One region of the Rossellomorea sp. y25 genome, then DNA from elsewhere that is predicted to be linked to it. Evidence: riboswitches for the same ligand, from Rfam matches in the RefSeq annotation. Region 1 holds a riboswitch; each other region holds the start of a gene.
The links. Region 1 has a riboswitch for lysine ahead of AAEM60_RS16660 (aspartate kinase). Riboswitches for the same ligand answer to the same signal wherever they lie in the genome.

Region 1 (5,476 bases):
AGCCCGATACAGGATTTTTTGATAGATTAGGGAAATATATATTTATCAATATAGGTTGGAACGGATTATTTACTCAATCACTTTCCATCGTGGTCATCACGTTGCTCCTCTTTCTAGTTACGGGTAAAAATGGAGGAAGGTGGACGAAACCTGGTACAGGCGTTACATTACTCCTGATTGCATTCAGCTCCTATTTTTTCTGGGGCCTATTTGCTCAAAATATTGATAAGCCGAGACATATTCTACCTCTGGCCTTATTACTCGGATTTTTCTTATTAACTGGATGGATGAAAAAACTTAGTACCTTGAAGATGATCATCCTGAGCCTGTGGTTTATTTTGCATATAGGAACAAGTGTGAGTGTGTTGTCAGGCTACCACTCTTCACCACCAGCAGTATATAAAACTGCGTCATTCTTCGAGGAGAAAAATGATGAAATTCCCCTGATAGTGTACACATGGGAAGAAACAAGGGTATACTCGTATCTTGATGTACCGTACTCACATAAGCGCGTGTTAACGTATGCTCAATTTCTTCAAGACATTGAGCATACACAAAAAGAGATCTATCTGACCGATGCAGTGGTTAATGGATTTAAACAACAGGGTATTGAAAACCTTGATCGAAAAATAGAAAAAGTCCAATCATTTCATTCACAGGAGTTATTCGATCCTGTTTATTCAACCATCACAGTCTATAAATGGGTGGACAAGAAGGGAGAGAGACAATGAACCCAACCATAACCAATAAATTAGCTCTATTACCAGATCAGCCCGGATGTTATTTAATGAAGGACAGGCAAGGCACGATTATTTACGTGGGAAAAGCAAAAGTATTGAAGAATCGTGTTCGGTCCTATTTTACGGGTTCTCATGATGCAAAGACTCAACGCTTAGTAGGAGAAATAGAGGACTTTGAATACATCATGACCTCATCTGATCTGGAAGCCCTTGTACTCGAGATGAATCTAATCAAAAAATATGATCCTAAGTACAATGTCATGTTAAAGGATGATAAAAGCTATCCTTTTATTAAATTAACGAACGAAAGGCACCCAAGGCTCATCACTACCCGTAAAGTTCAAAGGGGGAAAGGGCGGTACTTTGGTCCGTATCCAAACGTAGGAGCCGCTAATGAAACGAAAAAGCTGCTGGATCGTTTGTATCCGTTACGGAAATGTTCCACCCTTCCCGATCGGGCGTGTTTGTACTATCACATGGGCCAATGTCTTGCTCCTTGTATTAAAGAAGTGAGCAAAGATACGTACCGTGAAATGACTGACGAAATATCCCGATTCTTAAATGGAGGCTACAAGGACATTAAGAATCAACTAACGGTGAAAATGAATGAAGCATCTGAAAATCTGGAATTTGAAAGAGCGAAGGAATTCCGTGATCAAATACTCCACATTGAAGCGACGATGGAAAAGCAGAAAATGACCATGACTGATTTCACCGATCGCGATGTATTTGGCTATTCGGTCGATAAAGGCTGGATGTGTGTACAAGTATTCTTCGTACGACAAGGTAAGCTTATTGAACGGGATGTGTCACTGTTCCCTCTATACAATGAACCCGAGGATGAATTTCTTACTTTCTTAGGACAGTTTTATTCAAAATCCATTCACTTTAAGCCAAAGGAAATATTTTTGCCTGAAGTGATTGATGAGGAACTGGCTGCTAAGCTGTTAGACGTGAAAATCACCCAGCCAAAGCGGGGGAAGAAGAGAGAGCTGGTGAAGCTTGCTGAGAAAAATGCGAAGCAGGCCCTTGAAGAAAAGTTCGCCCTAATCGAAAGAGATGAGGAAAGAACGATTAAGGCAATTGAACGTCTTGGTGAACATATGGGCATATATACTCCCTTCCGGATCGAAGCATTTGATAACTCGAATATTCAAGGTTCCGATCCCGTGTCTGCCATGATTGTGTTTCTTGACGGGAAACCCGCAAAGAAAGAGTATCGAAAGTACAAAATCAAAACCGTCAAGGGTCCCGATGATTATGATTCCATGCGGGAGGTTGTTCGCAGAAGGTATACGAGAGTCTTGAAGGATGGTCTCCCTTTACCGGATCTCATCATTATCGATGGCGGGAAAGGGCAGATTGAAGCGGCGAGGGATGTCATTGAGAATGAATTAGGTTTGGATATTCCTCTTGGCGGCCTTGCGAAAGACGATAAGCATCAGACGTCAGAACTGCTGTATGGGAATCCTTTGGAAATTGTTCCTCTTGAAAAGCGAAGTCAGGAATTTTATTTGCTGCAACGGATTCAGGATGAAGTTCACCGATTTGCCATCACGTTCCACCGCCAGCTCAGAGGGAAAAGCGCCTTCCAGTCCACCCTGGATGAGATTGACGGCATCGGACCGAAGCGTAAGAAGCAGCTTCTTAAACATTTTGGTTCCATGAAGAAAATGAAAGAAGCGACGGTGGAGGAGTTTATTGAGATAGGGATTCCGGAAGCTGTTGCGAAGGTTTTGAATGAGAAGTTGAAGTAAAGGATATTAGAATCTAAGTGTTGTTGATTATGGTCTTAGTTTACGTGCAATTAGTTGTCAAATTCAGTATGTCTTCCCACTTATCCCATAAAGTCTTTGTTGCATTAGAAGCACAGAGTGGATTGTAGCGGAAGGCACTTTACTCCTGCGGGAAATAGAGGAAAGGTCGAGACTCCGCAGGGCAAAGCCCGAGGAGGCTCGACTTCCTCCCCGCGGAAAGCGAGCACCTGCAGCGGAAATCAACCACCGCATGCTCATTCAATACAGCTCACGAAAGAATAATAAAATGAAATATTGTTTCAATTAGACATTGAATCAATATTTCCCCTGTGCTATAATTAACAAAAATTTATAACATTATCACTTTTTAAAGTGGTGATAGAGGTGCGAGCTTCAAGAGTACAGGCAAAGAGGAGTATGAGCTCCGTTGAGATGCCTGAAAAGGGGAGATTCGCCGAAGTGGTTTCAGTCTCATGCTGATTCCGCTGGTTCTACGTTTAAGAAATGTAGGATTGTCAAGATGATTCAATCTTGGAGAGCTATCTCACAATGCCGATGAACCTATTTTGTTTGTTCTGCTGTATGTTCATAAAGCAATGAGATATTATTCTCATTGCTTTTTTTATTATCCAGCACAGGAACTTTTCTTGGAAAAGAACCTGTTCTATGAACGTGTAGGATGATTGTGATTGTACTCTTCACCATCAAAAAATGAGTCGTGAATTTTCACTCAATGAGAAAGAGGGAGAAGCTGTGAGTATTATTGTTCAAAAATTCGGTGGGACTTCAGTAGGTTCTGTAGAAAGAATTCAAAATGTTGCGTCAAGAATTGCGGAAGAAAAAGAAAGAGGTAATGATGTAGTGGTGGTGGTATCTGCCATGGGGAAAACGACGGATACCCTCGTTGGATTGGCAAGGGAAATTACATCACAACCGAGTAAAAGAGAGATGGATATGCTGCTCTCAACCGGGGAACAGGTGACCATTTCACTCCTTACGATGGCTCTGATCCAAGCAGGACATGATGCCATCTCCTTTACAGGCTGGCAGGCCGGGATTGAAACGGAATCCGTTCATAGCAATGCGAGGATTACCAATATTCATACTGAAAAGATGATGGACCACCTCCAATCCGGGAGAGTTGTGATTGTAGCCGGATTCCAGGGCATGACAGAAACGGGTGAAATCACAACACTCGGCCGCGGTGGATCGGATACAACTGCTGTAGCAATTGCAGCTGCCCTGAAAGCAGAGCGTTGTGACATTTATACAGACGTAGACGGGGTATATACGACAGACCCGCGTTATATTAAAGGGGCAAGAAAGTTACCGTCCATTTCCTATGATGAAATGCTGGAACTGGCTAATTTAGGGGCTGGAGTCCTGCATCCACGGGCAGTGGAATTTGCCAAGAATTATCAAATTCCGTTAGAGGTCAGGTCAAGTATCGAAAAAGTTGAAGGAACGTATATTGAGGAGGAAGCAAGCATGGAACAAAACTTAATTGTGAGAGGCGTAGCCTTTGAAGCTGAAATTACACGTGTCACTGTATTTGGACTGGGTAACGCATTAACTGGACTATCTTCAGTGTTTACCACTTTAGCCAAAAATCATCTGAATGTAGACATTATCATTCAAAGCCAGACCGATCAGAATACGACCAATTTATCATTTTCGATTAAAGAACAGGATTTGGAGGAGACCCTCGCTGTTCTGGAACGAAACAAAGAGCAATTAGGCTTCACCCATGTTGAACATGAAAGTGAGCTTTCCAAAGTATCCATCGTGGGCTCCGGTATGATCTCAAATCCAGGTGTTGCAGCGGAAATGTTCGAAGTATTAGCTCAAAATGACATCGTGGTGAAAATGGTCAGCACCTCTGAAATCAAAGTATCTGCAGTGGTAGACGAGAAAAATATGCAAAAAGCGGCAGGCGTCCTACATACTGCATTTAACCTGGACGCGGTGAAGATGGAAGAAATCACGCTATAATACTAAAGCAGCATAGAACGGGACAAGTGAAAAAGGGTTGCCCCATCAAGTGGGGCAACCCTTTATTAAAGAATTAAAAGTATGTTGTTCAGGACTATTCTACTTTATCTTTTTCGTCCCATCTTACAATCACTTTAACTGAATGACTCCGTTTATGTAGTTCGTCAGCAGCTTCTGCCACACATTTTTTTTGTAACTGTATTTGTTCGGCAAGAAAGCCCGTTTCCAGTTTAAATGTGACATCCGACTTTAAGGAAAGGCGTCGTTCTATCACCGGTCCGCTTATTTCAAAGGTCATCTCATTCTTTTTTTGTTCCAGCAGTGCAAGAGTTCCCCAGCCGGCTTCATCGAAAAACGATACCAGTTCTTCTGATGACTGAAGGGGGAATTTCCGAGAGAGCTGTTTTCCACCCCAGTATAAAATATCGGGTGTATGCTTTCCTAAAATTTCTGGAATCAACATGTCACGTAAAATTTCATATCCGAAGATTGGAACGGACGGTTGATGTACTTCTTCTTTTTTCTGTTCCAAGTAAATCCCCTCTTTCTATAAAACTATTATATACATGAAAAGGGGAATTATCATCCCATACTTCGAAAAAATAACCATGGGATATTTTGGTGGTATAACTTTTATTTGATATTTATTTGAATTTTCGAACATTTAACAAGGCAATACCTCATCTTTTTTGTTATCAATATATTAAAAATATTTTTGCGATATTGTCGAATTTATGTATACGTTTTCTTGACGCTTCCACTCCTTGGGAGTAAAATGAACATGTCACATAATTGTTACAATATAAAATATGTATCGTCGTCTAGTCATTCTTAGAAAATGCATTAGAAAACGAATTCATATTTTATCATTAAGGGGGGTAAATCATGGCTGGAAATCGAGAATTTAATTATCGCAGGCTTCATTCATTGCTAGGTGTTATTCCAGTTGGATTATTTTTAACACAACATTTAGTCGTGAACCATTTT
Region 2 (5,476 bases), 530 kb from region 1:
ACCTGCTAATAATTCAAAGCCCGAGTTACTGAATCCTGTGATGAACGCGTTATTTGTAATATCCGATTTCTTCGGAAGATAACTCGAATACGTAATCATGATTGCAAAAGCGATTGATAAACTGAAGAAAATCTGTCCGTATGCTGCTACCCATACACTTGGATCAGCAATTTTGCTGAAATCCGGTTTGAAGAAAGCGTCCAGACCATCCAATGCTCCAGGTAATGTTAAAGCGCGAACAACAATGATTAAGAATAAAATAACTAGTGCCGGAATAAAGATCTTATTCGCTACTTCGATTCCTTTCTTTACACCTTTGAAAAGAATTCCTAATGTAATCACCCAGACCAATACAAGTGGAATGAATACTCCAGGAACGATACTGCCCGTTTGACCAGGATCAACCGTAAGCTTTAAATAGTCATTGAATAAGAATGACTCTGTATCCTTGCCCCAACCTAGATTGAAAGAAAATACACTGTAGGACATCGCCCACGCGATAATGACGGCATAATAGGTAGAAATAACAAATGCAATTAACACCTGCCACCAGCCAAGCCACTCTGATTTCCTATTAAGACGGAAATAAGATAGCGGTGCTGAGCCACGGTACTTATGACCTAATGTAAATTCAAGTACTAATAATGGAATTCCCGCTGTTAGAAGAGCGAATAAATAAGGAATAAAGAATGCTCCTCCACCATTTTCATACGCTACTGCCGGAAAACGCCAAATGTTTCCCAAACCGATTGCTGACCCGACGGCAGCTAGAATAAATCCTGCTCGTGTTCCAAACTGGGCACGATTCTCCATATTGGTCCCCCCTAGTTCTTTTCAACTACCATATTAAGGTATTTGAAATTTTTATATTTTCAGATTATTTATAATCTAAAGTCAGTATAGCTAGTTCCAGGACAATTGTCAAAGCTATTTTTAAGCCTACAGAGAGATTTTTTCAAATTGGGACAGGTACTATTTCACTATATGAATTTTGTCGAAACATGAAGGATTAATGATTGGAAAGGTCGAGGGGGATTTCTTGATACCACCATGGGTTTTAATAAATACCCTGACATCAAGTGAAAATTGCATAAAAAAACCAGGAGCCGATGAGCTCCTGGTTCTTCATTTCATTATTGTTCTGATACAGCCGGTTTTGCTTTTTCACCAAACAGAAAAGCGAATGCCAGGATTAAAATAATCACAACTCCTAAACCAAGTAACGTGCTACCAGTGAATCCCAGTACAAGGTATCCAATTGAAGCAGCAACCGCTCCGATCAATGCATATGGAAGCTGTGTGAGAACGTGATCGATATGATTGCTTCCTGCTCCAGTTGAGGAAAGGATCGTCGTATCTGAGATTGGAGAACAGTGATCTCCCAATACGGATCCAGCTAAAACGGCTGCCATAGCAGGCAATAAGATACTTACATCTGTCGCTGCTGCAATTTCCCCGGCGATCGGCAGTAAGATACCAAACGATCCCCAGGATGTCCCTGTGGAGAACGCCATGATTCCGGCAACTAAGAACAAGATGACCGGAAGTGCCTGCATCGGTAAGCTGGATTGTTCAACCAGACCCGCAAGATACGTACCTGTTTGCAATTGATCGATCAATGTTACGATCGTCCATGCGAAGATAAGAATGTAAACGGCTGGCAGCATGGATTTGATTCCTTCCACTACTGCTACTCCAACGGCTTTGCCTTCAATTCCTTTCAAGCTGACTTGACGAAGGAAGAAGATCAGCGCAACAAGGAGACCGAATAATCCACCATATAATAAAGATTTCGTTACATCTGTATTTTCAAATATCGGCAGGATGTCAAATGATCCGACGGCTTGATACCCTGTCCAGAGCATCATTCCGATTGTACCGATGACCAGAGCCACGATTGGCCAGACAAGATCTCCTACTGATCCTTTCGAGCTTACAGGCAGATCATTTTTCAATTCGCCTGGAATCTCTTTTTCAGGGTCATAAAGGGCTCCTGTTTCAAGGGCTCTTACTTCATGCTCTTTCATTTTTCCGAAGTCCAAGCCTTTAGCAGCAACCATGATCACAAGAAGGACAGCTGCCCAGACGTAAAGGTTCATTGGAATCATTTGAACGAATGCTGAAAATGCTGTGTATTCAGTGATGCTGTGTGCAGCAAGAATCGAACCGATAATCCCGATAATGTACGCTCCCCAGCTTGAGATTGGTGAAACGACACAAATCGGTGCCGATGTGGAGTCAATGATATAGGCTAGTTTTGCACGTGAAATTTTGTGGCGATCCGTAATGGGTCTCGAAACCTGTCCTACAGCAAGGGCGTTAAAATAGTCATCAATAAAAATTATGATACCTAAAACGGCTGCAAGAAGCTGTGCCCCTTTTCTCGTTTTCACACGTTTCATAGCCCATTCACCAAATGCGCGGCTACCGCCGGAAATGTTCACAAACGCCGTGATCACACCAAGAATAAGTAAGAAGAAAATAATATAGACATTCCAGGTGTTGAGTGCTCCATCTGCGACAAAGATGCCTTTAAAGGCGTCCCACATAAAGCTGAATGTTTTTGTAATTGAGAAATCTGCTAACAGAAAGGCAGACGCAACGATTCCTACTCCGAGTGAAAGTAGAACCCGTCTCGTAAGTATAACCATAAGAATGGCTAAAAGGGGTGGTAATAGTGAGTAAATCGTGTTTTCCATAGTGTCCTCCTCCTATTTGATAGGGGGGAACCATCGTAGCATGACAGAGGATAATAAAAAAAGGCAACGATAGAGAAACTATCATTACCTTAGTAAGTAATTTAAGTGCTCCATCACGATCTGTAGCTCCCCATTATAGAGATTCCCCTATAATGACAGTGTTATCCTTCTTCAAGATAACCCCAGCAAATACACCTTCGACATGCATATTTACTTCGGCAAAAGTTCCCTTTCATCTGTTCTCCCAGTTGTCATCCTCAAACAGCATACTCTTGAACCCTGCGCCTCTACCCCATCGGACTGATGATGTGGTGTGTTATTAAATTTTCTTTATTAATATAACAAACTATCATTCTTTTGACAACTTTTTTTCCTGACTAATTTGTGGGAATTTCAATGGATGGGCTGGATTCACCTCCACCATTGTTATAAAACTGTGGTACATCCAGGTGAACGGTACCCATGGCAACCAGGATATCCTGCTTGATGGTTTCCGTTTTCGTTGCAAATGGAATGATGATCTGGACATTGACTTCAAGCTCGACAAACACTTTTACAACAGCATTATTGATCCCAAATTGCTCTACTGTCGTTTTAATATCGGAACGGACATCCCCGATCGAATGAAAGCGAATGGGCACTTTTGGACCCAGATTACCGAGTAACACGTTGTTGGTCGCCTGACCAAGAGGCACCGAGTAAGTGATGCCCTTCGCTGCTTTAGATTTCCCTTCATCGATTTCCACTTCGGTAATAAATTCCAGGTTTTCTAAATTTCCTTCCTCTGCTTCCTGCAGGTTTTGCTGTACTAAGTTTGTGATTTCTGCCTGAACCCGGTTGATTGTCTGAGTATTGTATTTAAATGAGACAATATCGCCTTCTGTATTCTTCACTTCTTCCGTTATATCCGAAATATCAAGAACATCGGCAATTTTTTTGTTAATTGCTTTATTGATAACTAACGTACCGATCCTGCTGGTCTGGGTCTCAGCATAAGCAAGAAGTGTCGGTTTTAAACCTTTATTAATGATCCACAACCCGAATCCAGTAGATATCATAAAGAATAGAATCGTAATGATCATCACATATCGAAAAGGTAGCGGCCCTCCTCTTCGGGGTTTGTATGTTTTAAACTTTGACAAAAAAATCCCCCCTTACAAGCTATTTGTATGCACAGTAAGAGGGGTTTAACGCAAAAAAATTATTTAATTTTTAGAGATTGGGGTTCATAATCCGGGTCAAACCCGGTAATCACCTTATCTAATTCCGTGCTTAAATCAATGGGATAAGGGGTTTGTAATTCCTGTCCGTCTTCTTCGATGATCCGAATCACCGGTCGATCCGTTACCCCTTTATTTTGATCTGTCACTATTCCTTTTCGGCCATCATTCAGCTCCACAACCATCCCATTTGGATAGATGGCAACAGAAGACCTGAAGGCTCCGATTACATTTGTATCAAACAGGGTGCCGCTGCCTGCATATAATACCTCCAACGCTTGATGTGGAAGCATGGCTTTCCGATACACACGATTAGACGTCATGGCGTCAAATACATCCGCCACTGCAATGATTTTTGCAAACGGATGAATATCCTCGCCTTTGATTCCCCGTGGATAACCGGATCCATCAAGCCTCTCATGATGCTGATAAGCGCAATGAGCAATGATCAAAGACACAGAATGAAGCTGTCTCAGAATCTCAAAGCCGTGTTCAGAATGCTTCTTAATTTCAGAGAACTCGCCTTCTGTCAGCTTACCTGGCTTCAATAGAATCTCCTCTGGTACCAGCATCTTACCGATATCATGCAAAATCGCTCCCACCCCTAACTGCTCGAGCTGTTTAGCAGAGAGCTTAAGTTCAAGACCAATTGAGAGCGTATACAATGTAACATTAAATGAATGATGAAAAATATAGGAATCATATGTGAAAACATCTGTCAAAATGGTTAGGAGATCATGATTTGCCTTTACTTCAGACAAGACTACATCAATCACCTGCTTCAATTGCTTAGCACTATCTTCAATCATGAGCGCACTTGGCGCCGTTTTCGATGCGCTTAATTGATTAAAGGCCATTTCAATATTGTTTACAGCTTGCTGTCTCACTTTATTCGAAACGGTCCCATTTACATGGATTCCGCTCGAAAGCGAGTCTTCAATATAGACATACTGAATACTAAGCTCCTGCAATCTATAAATCATGCGTTCTGTTATCGGAACGTTATCATGAATTAAAGCTTGACCTCTCATATTATATACGGTTGTAGCTAGAACCATGCCCGGTTTCAAAGCCCTAGTTGATATAAGCCTCATAGAATTCTCCTATGTAATTCTTTCATTTTTCGACAAAATTTCCTAGTATCTCCATTATAAAGGATAAAAACGTTCTTGCAAGGTGTATTTCCTTGTATATTGTTAATTATTCATGAAAGAATATTGATGGTGTCCTCCGACACCAAAACAAAAACCAGCGCCCTCAAAAGAGCAACTGGTCCTTCTTGACACTTATATCATTTTTAACAATGCATCCCGGCCGATCATGCCCGGTGTGATGCCGCGATTTTCTGCTTCTATGGTGATGGATTCAAGAGGGGCATCAAGTAGCTGATCGATTGTTTTTACACCGACGGCTCTTCCTGCAATGATTCCTCTGTCTTTTAACTTCTCATTTAGTAACGCTACGTCCAGTGCTCCACACATTATATATCCTATATCACTCGTCACAACGAGGAGATTGGTTTTGGGCAGTTCAACAGAAATCGCTAAAAAGGTATGT
Region 3 (5,476 bases), 2.1 Mb from region 1:
CCAACTAGTAATCGGGCATCGGGAGCAACACCTTTATGTTTTCCATCGCCTGCGCCTGTTCCAAGAACGGTAGAGGCAACATGGGTTCCGTGACCATTGACGTCCTTCACTTCTTCACCAGGTACGAAGCTTACAGCATCATCAATCTGACCTGCTATATCCGGATGCTCCGAGTCGATTCCAGTATCAAGTACGGCAACCTTGACTCCCTCTCCTGTAAAGCCTTGTTCCCAAGCCGAATCGGCTTCGATTTGCGGTACACTTTGATCAAGGGCTGCTTCTACACGGCCATCCAGCCAGATTTTATCAACGCCGTATTCAAATAAGGGTGCTTTCTCCGTTTCTTTCTTTTCACTTTGAGCAGTGACGTCTTTCCAGAATGTTACTGCCTGCTTTTTCTCGGCAGAAAGAGCCGCTCCATTAATGCTTTCCAAGTCTCTCACTTTCTTCGATCCTTTTGGCGCCGGAGCTGCTGAGAAAGTCTTCGCCTTGGTTTCCTTGTATTCTACGATGACAGGTACAGACGCTTGATTCTTATCATCATACCCGTACTCAATCAATTTCGTAATATTAAATAAGTCTTCATCCATTTTACCTGCAGCCATATAAGGCATGGCAGAGTTCGGGAATACGAAAGTGTCGTCTTTGATGGTCATGACCCTGACACCTTCGCCATTCTTGTCAGCAGCCTCCACGTTGATGATTTGTTTGCCGTTTTCCAGAGTGGATACCTTGACCACATCACCTGTGATAAGGGTGACGGTGTGCTCCCCCTTGATGGCCGTATTCACATCGACTGTTGACTGTGTGGGATCAGCATCTTTGGAAGAGACACTTTGGGCATCCACTTGAAACATAGTGCCTGAAATCATCGTAGCGGCAATCGATCCAACGAGAAGTGGTTTCAAGTTAAGCTTTTTCATGAACATTCTCCTATTCTATTAAATGTTGATGGATTCTTAAAAGTTGACTCTTGTTGGGGAAAAAAATGAAGAAGGTATGTAGTCCTACTAAAATGATTTAAAGAATGAAAGACTACTAGAATGCAAATCAATCATCACCTCCAAATAAAGATCGTTTTTTGAAGTTCTGAGGATGTGATAGGTAAGGTATCTTGAAGTCGTGTAGACGCTATGTGGTTAATTGAATTGTAAGTCTAAGTCCGTCCCTTTCTCAATTGGGGTTATTTTTCGGGAGTAGGGAACTAGCCACAAAGAGAATGGTGGATTACATTCAACTTTTTTGTGAATATTGACACATTTTTTTGAGCATTAAATCTAAATAGAAAGTGGTGAAATCGAGTAAATTGAGAGGACGGAACAAAGAACACATTCTGTGAGAGAAATGAAAGGTCCTTCATTAGTACAAACGCATCAGCATCTCTCCATCCGTCTTAAGTCCCCTAAAAATATATAATAGAAGAGATCAAGGGAGGATAAATAGAATCAGCAATACATGAGGCTTTACTCGTTCATAAAGTCGAACATCTTAATATTAATCACTCGGGGCATGATGTCGCCGAGTGAAGTTCATCATCTTTTCATGCAGCTCTGTGAAAAAAAGGATAAATAGAAAAAGAGCAGGCGGAACCACAAAGGGTTCAACCTGCTCCTATTTTGCATTAATAGAGACTTTCCGAACGGGATATTAGATCCATCATTATGTCCCAACTCGTGTGAAATAGCTAGTTGAAAAATGAATGCGTAGAGGTCACTTGAATGATGAATGACTAGTTATCAGTTTACCTGTCCCCTTGTCCTATCTACGCTACCGATTCTATGTCTTTCCTGCCGGCAATGGTTTTTTTCTTAGTAAATCGTTCGACCAGCACGGCTACTGCGTTGTCTCCTGTTGCGTTCAGTAACGTAGCCGGAATATCGATTATAGTTGAGATCACCGCTAATAACGGAAGCACTTCCGGCGTCAGCCCGTAGGCGGCGATGATGAACATTTCACCAATCAGTCCTCCTCCAGGGATCCCCCCCATGACGATTGCGGTGATAATCGCGACCAATACCGCTATAAGGTACGTATCAAGCCCTTCAAAAGGAATGCCCAGAACGCCAAATGCAAAGACGATTTTCAAGATGGCCCCCATGGCCGAGCCGTCTTTATGAATCGACGCTCCAATAGGAATGACCGTTTCTCGAACGGCATTGGATACCCCCATCTTTTTCGTTGCATCCAGATTGGCAGGAATGGTTGCCACTGAGCTTTGTGTTCCGATTGCGGTTGCCGCAGGTAAAAGGTTATGCTTCCAAAAGCCTCTCACCCCTCTTTTCCCTCCTGCCACAAAGGCATAGAAGGAGAAAACCACTACAAAGTAAATCACCGCTATCACTAAATACAATAGGAAAGAACGCAAATAAGAAGATAGTAAGCTTGCCCCGAACGTTCCTACTAATGTAGCAAAATAGGCAGCCAGACCGATTGGGGCATAATACATGATATACGATACCAACTTCATGCTCACATCGGCCCCTGCCTGTAGGATTTTTTTCAATGGCTCTGCTTTTTCCCCCAGTCGATTCGTGGCAAATCCGAGTGCCACTGAAAACAAGATAAGGGGCAGCATATGCTCCCGTGTAAATAATTCAATGAAATTATCCACAGTAAAGGTTTGGACGATTTGGTCCCCCAATTGGATGTCTTCTGTTTCAACTGACTAGTCCAGACTGATGGTAATACCTTCCGTCGGGGAAAAAACCTTCACTCCCACAATCATCAACACAGACGAGATGATCGTGGTGATCAGGAATATCACCAGCATACTGCGCATGATTTTCTTAAATTGACCTTTCGATTCCAAATTGGCGATCGCCGATGAGATCGAAAAGAAAACCAGGGGTACCACGATCGTAAAGAGGAGATTCAGGAAGATATCTCCCAAGGGTTTTAACATTTCTGCTTTCTCTCCCATGGTCAGTCCGATAATGGATCCTATGATAATGGATGCGAGTAGTGTGATGGCTAATCCGTACGTTTTAAATATGTTTTTCATTCTATGTTCTCCTCTTCATTATGATTGTAAGGTGGATTATTCTTTACCGGTCATTCCGAACTAAATCAGCATACGATTCACGCTCGATCACGACCCGTGATTCCCCATCCTTTACAAACACAACAGCCGGTCTTGGAATCCGATTATAATTACTCGCCATGGAATACCCGTAGGCTCCTGTACTGAACACGGCCAGAATATCACCGTAATTCGTCGGTGGCAGCATCAGGTCCCAGATCAGCATGTCACCGGATTCGCAGCATTTCCCGGCAATACTCACAAGCTCCGTGCATTCCTCATGGGGACGATTGGCAAGCACCGCATGGTATTTCGCCTGATAGAGGGCCGGGCGAATATTGTCCGTCATCCCCCCGTCGATCGCGACGTACGTGCGCACATCGGGAATGATTTTCTTCGACCCCACTTTATACAAGGTCGTCCCAGCTTCAGCCACCATGCTTCGTCCCGGCTCCACCCATACTTCAGGGAGCGGATATTCATTCTTGGTGAAATAGGTCTTCACACTATCGGTAATGCCCTTCACATACGTTGGAATCGGCAGGGGCTGGTCTTCTTCCGTGTACCGGACACCGAATCCTCCGCCGATATTCAGCACCGGTATAGTCACATCAAATTCGATCCGGATCCGCTGCAGGAAATCTGCCAGTACTTGAATCGCCTGATCAAACCCTTCCCGTTCGAAAATCTGAGATCCAATATGTGAATGCAGACCGAGTAATGAGAAGTACGGCTTGTGGAGAGCTAACTGAATCGCCGTATTCGCCTGTCCGTTGGAAATGCTGAATCCGAATTTCGAATCCTCCTGTCCCGTCGTGATGTACTCATGGGTGTGGGCTTCCACACCTGGCGTGACCCTGATCAGGATCTGAACCTGCTGCTCACGCTCCTTGGCCAGATCATGCAGCAGTTCAAGCTCTAGGAAACTATCGACAACAAAGCAGCCGATTTTAGCCTCAAGTGCCATGAGTAGCTCCTCTTCTGACTTGTTGTTCCCATGAAAATGAATACGCTCCGCTGGAAAACCTGCCTCAAGGGCCGTATACAATTCCCCGCCGGATACAACATCCAGTGATAACTCCTCCTGCTCTGCCAGGCGCACCATCTCTTTACATAGGAACGCTTTACTCGCATATGCCACCTGGAACTGCAATCCGCTTTCGTTGAAGGCATTACGGAAAAGTCGGGCATTTTCACGAATCATTCCTTCATCGTAAACCATTAAAGGCGTGCCATAGGTCTCCACCAACTCACCCGTGCTCATTCCTCCGATTTCAAGATCTCCACGAACATTCACATCAACTGTACTCATATCCTTTACTCCTTTTGACTCTCTCTAAAAAAACACAAAAAAACCGTATGAAGCGATGCTCATACGGTTTATCATCAAAAGTTTTGGAAACATAATGAAGACTATGTATTAACATCTCTTCAATAGTTCTCCACAACTTTTTCATTGTGACAGTCCAACATTTCTTCAATGCTGGCCCAACAAAAAATAGAATTGGCTATTTTCTGCTTCGGCGATCTGCCTTTCCCTTCTTATCCCGGAATCCATTATTCTCAAAGAAGATACTCATCATACTCGCGCCTCTATTATCAGAGAGTGACGTATTATTTTGTTTGAATTACTATACCACTCTCTTAAAATAGTTGTCAATTGGTTTTTGAAAGAGAAATAGGCAAAACCCCCGGAAGTAGCCCGGGGATTTCGTGGATCATTTTATTTCAGATTGATTTCGAACGGTTTCATTTTGACCGGCTTATCATTTCTGCTCAATGTCTCGAATGGGACAATCAGTGAGTAGTCCTCAAGGTTGGCATCCTGAGGCAATGTAAACGTGGATTGATAACGGAGAGTATCCTTATCCACTGTTTTCGTTTTAGCACTTCTGATCATATGATTCAGCATCTCATTATAATCCAGTTCATCCTTCGCATTTCTTTTAATATCTTTTGATGGGATCACCTGAACGAATTGAGCAAAGCTCTTTAATATGTCATATTGGAATTGTTTCTCTTTGATATGATCAATGGTGAAATCGACTGTCACCTTCCCTTTTGCGTTTTGGATATCTTGTACCGTGACCTGATAACCAAAACGAGGGCTCTTCACCTGGAATGGAGGTGAATCCTTCAGTGAGTTGATGCCGTCTTCATCTACTCGCTCCATATCAGCCTGGACTTTCAGCGACTGTGCTTTATCACTGAGTTTACTCGTGAACAGCTCCCTGACAGTCTTTTGATAATAACCGTCAATTTCTTTGATATTTAGTGTCTCTGCACTGGACTTTGATAACCGGTTCCCTAAGTCATCAAACACAATCAGATTTAACGTATCCTTCTCGGACTCCACCGAATAGGTATACTCCAGCGTAGTCGTAGCTTTTCCTTTAGTGACAGATGTTACTTGCAGCTCAAATTCCCCATTGGGCGATTCTGTCCTTACATCTGTTT

Region 2: it holds a riboswitch for lysine, as region 1 does, so the genes downstream of both, AAEM60_RS19205 (Na+/H+ antiporter NhaC family protein) here and AAEM60_RS16660 (aspartate kinase) in region 1, are expected to answer to the same signal.
Region 3: it holds a riboswitch for lysine, as region 1 does, so the genes downstream of both, lysA (diaminopimelate decarboxylase) here and AAEM60_RS16660 (aspartate kinase) in region 1, are expected to answer to the same signal.

What each region holds. Positions count from the first base shown of each region.
Region 1 is NZ_CP145886.1:3,269,227-3,274,702, reverse strand. Features, by position in the region: gene AAEM60_RS16670 (nucleoporin-interacting protein) at 1-731, shown strand, start outside; gene uvrC (excinuclease ABC subunit UvrC) at 728-2,497, shown strand; lysine riboswitch at 2,869-3,047, shown strand; gene AAEM60_RS16660 (aspartate kinase) at 3,251-4,489, shown strand; gene AAEM60_RS16655 (YslB family protein) at 4,584-5,021, opposite strand; gene AAEM60_RS16650 (succinate dehydrogenase cytochrome b558 subunit) at 5,375-5,476, shown strand, end outside.
Region 2 is NZ_CP145886.1:3,795,084-3,800,559, forward strand. Features, by position in the region: gene AAEM60_RS19200 (sodium-dependent transporter) at 1-813, opposite strand, end outside; gene AAEM60_RS19205 (Na+/H+ antiporter NhaC family protein) at 1,134-2,699, opposite strand; lysine riboswitch at 2,815-2,997, opposite strand; gene yunB (sporulation protein YunB) at 3,077-3,841, opposite strand; gene AAEM60_RS19215 (HD-GYP domain-containing protein) at 3,901-5,013, opposite strand; gene AAEM60_RS19220 (DUF1805 domain-containing protein) at 5,206-5,476, opposite strand, start outside.
Region 3 is NZ_CP145886.1:1,124,877-1,130,352, reverse strand. Features, by position in the region: gene AAEM60_RS05620 (S8 family serine peptidase) at 1-923, opposite strand, end outside; partial or broken gene AAEM60_RS05615 (dicarboxylate/amino acid:cation symporter) at 1,763-3,001, opposite strand; gene lysA (diaminopimelate decarboxylase) at 3,045-4,331, opposite strand; lysine riboswitch at 4,447-4,623, opposite strand; gene AAEM60_RS05605 (DUF4179 domain-containing protein) at 4,743-5,476, opposite strand, start outside.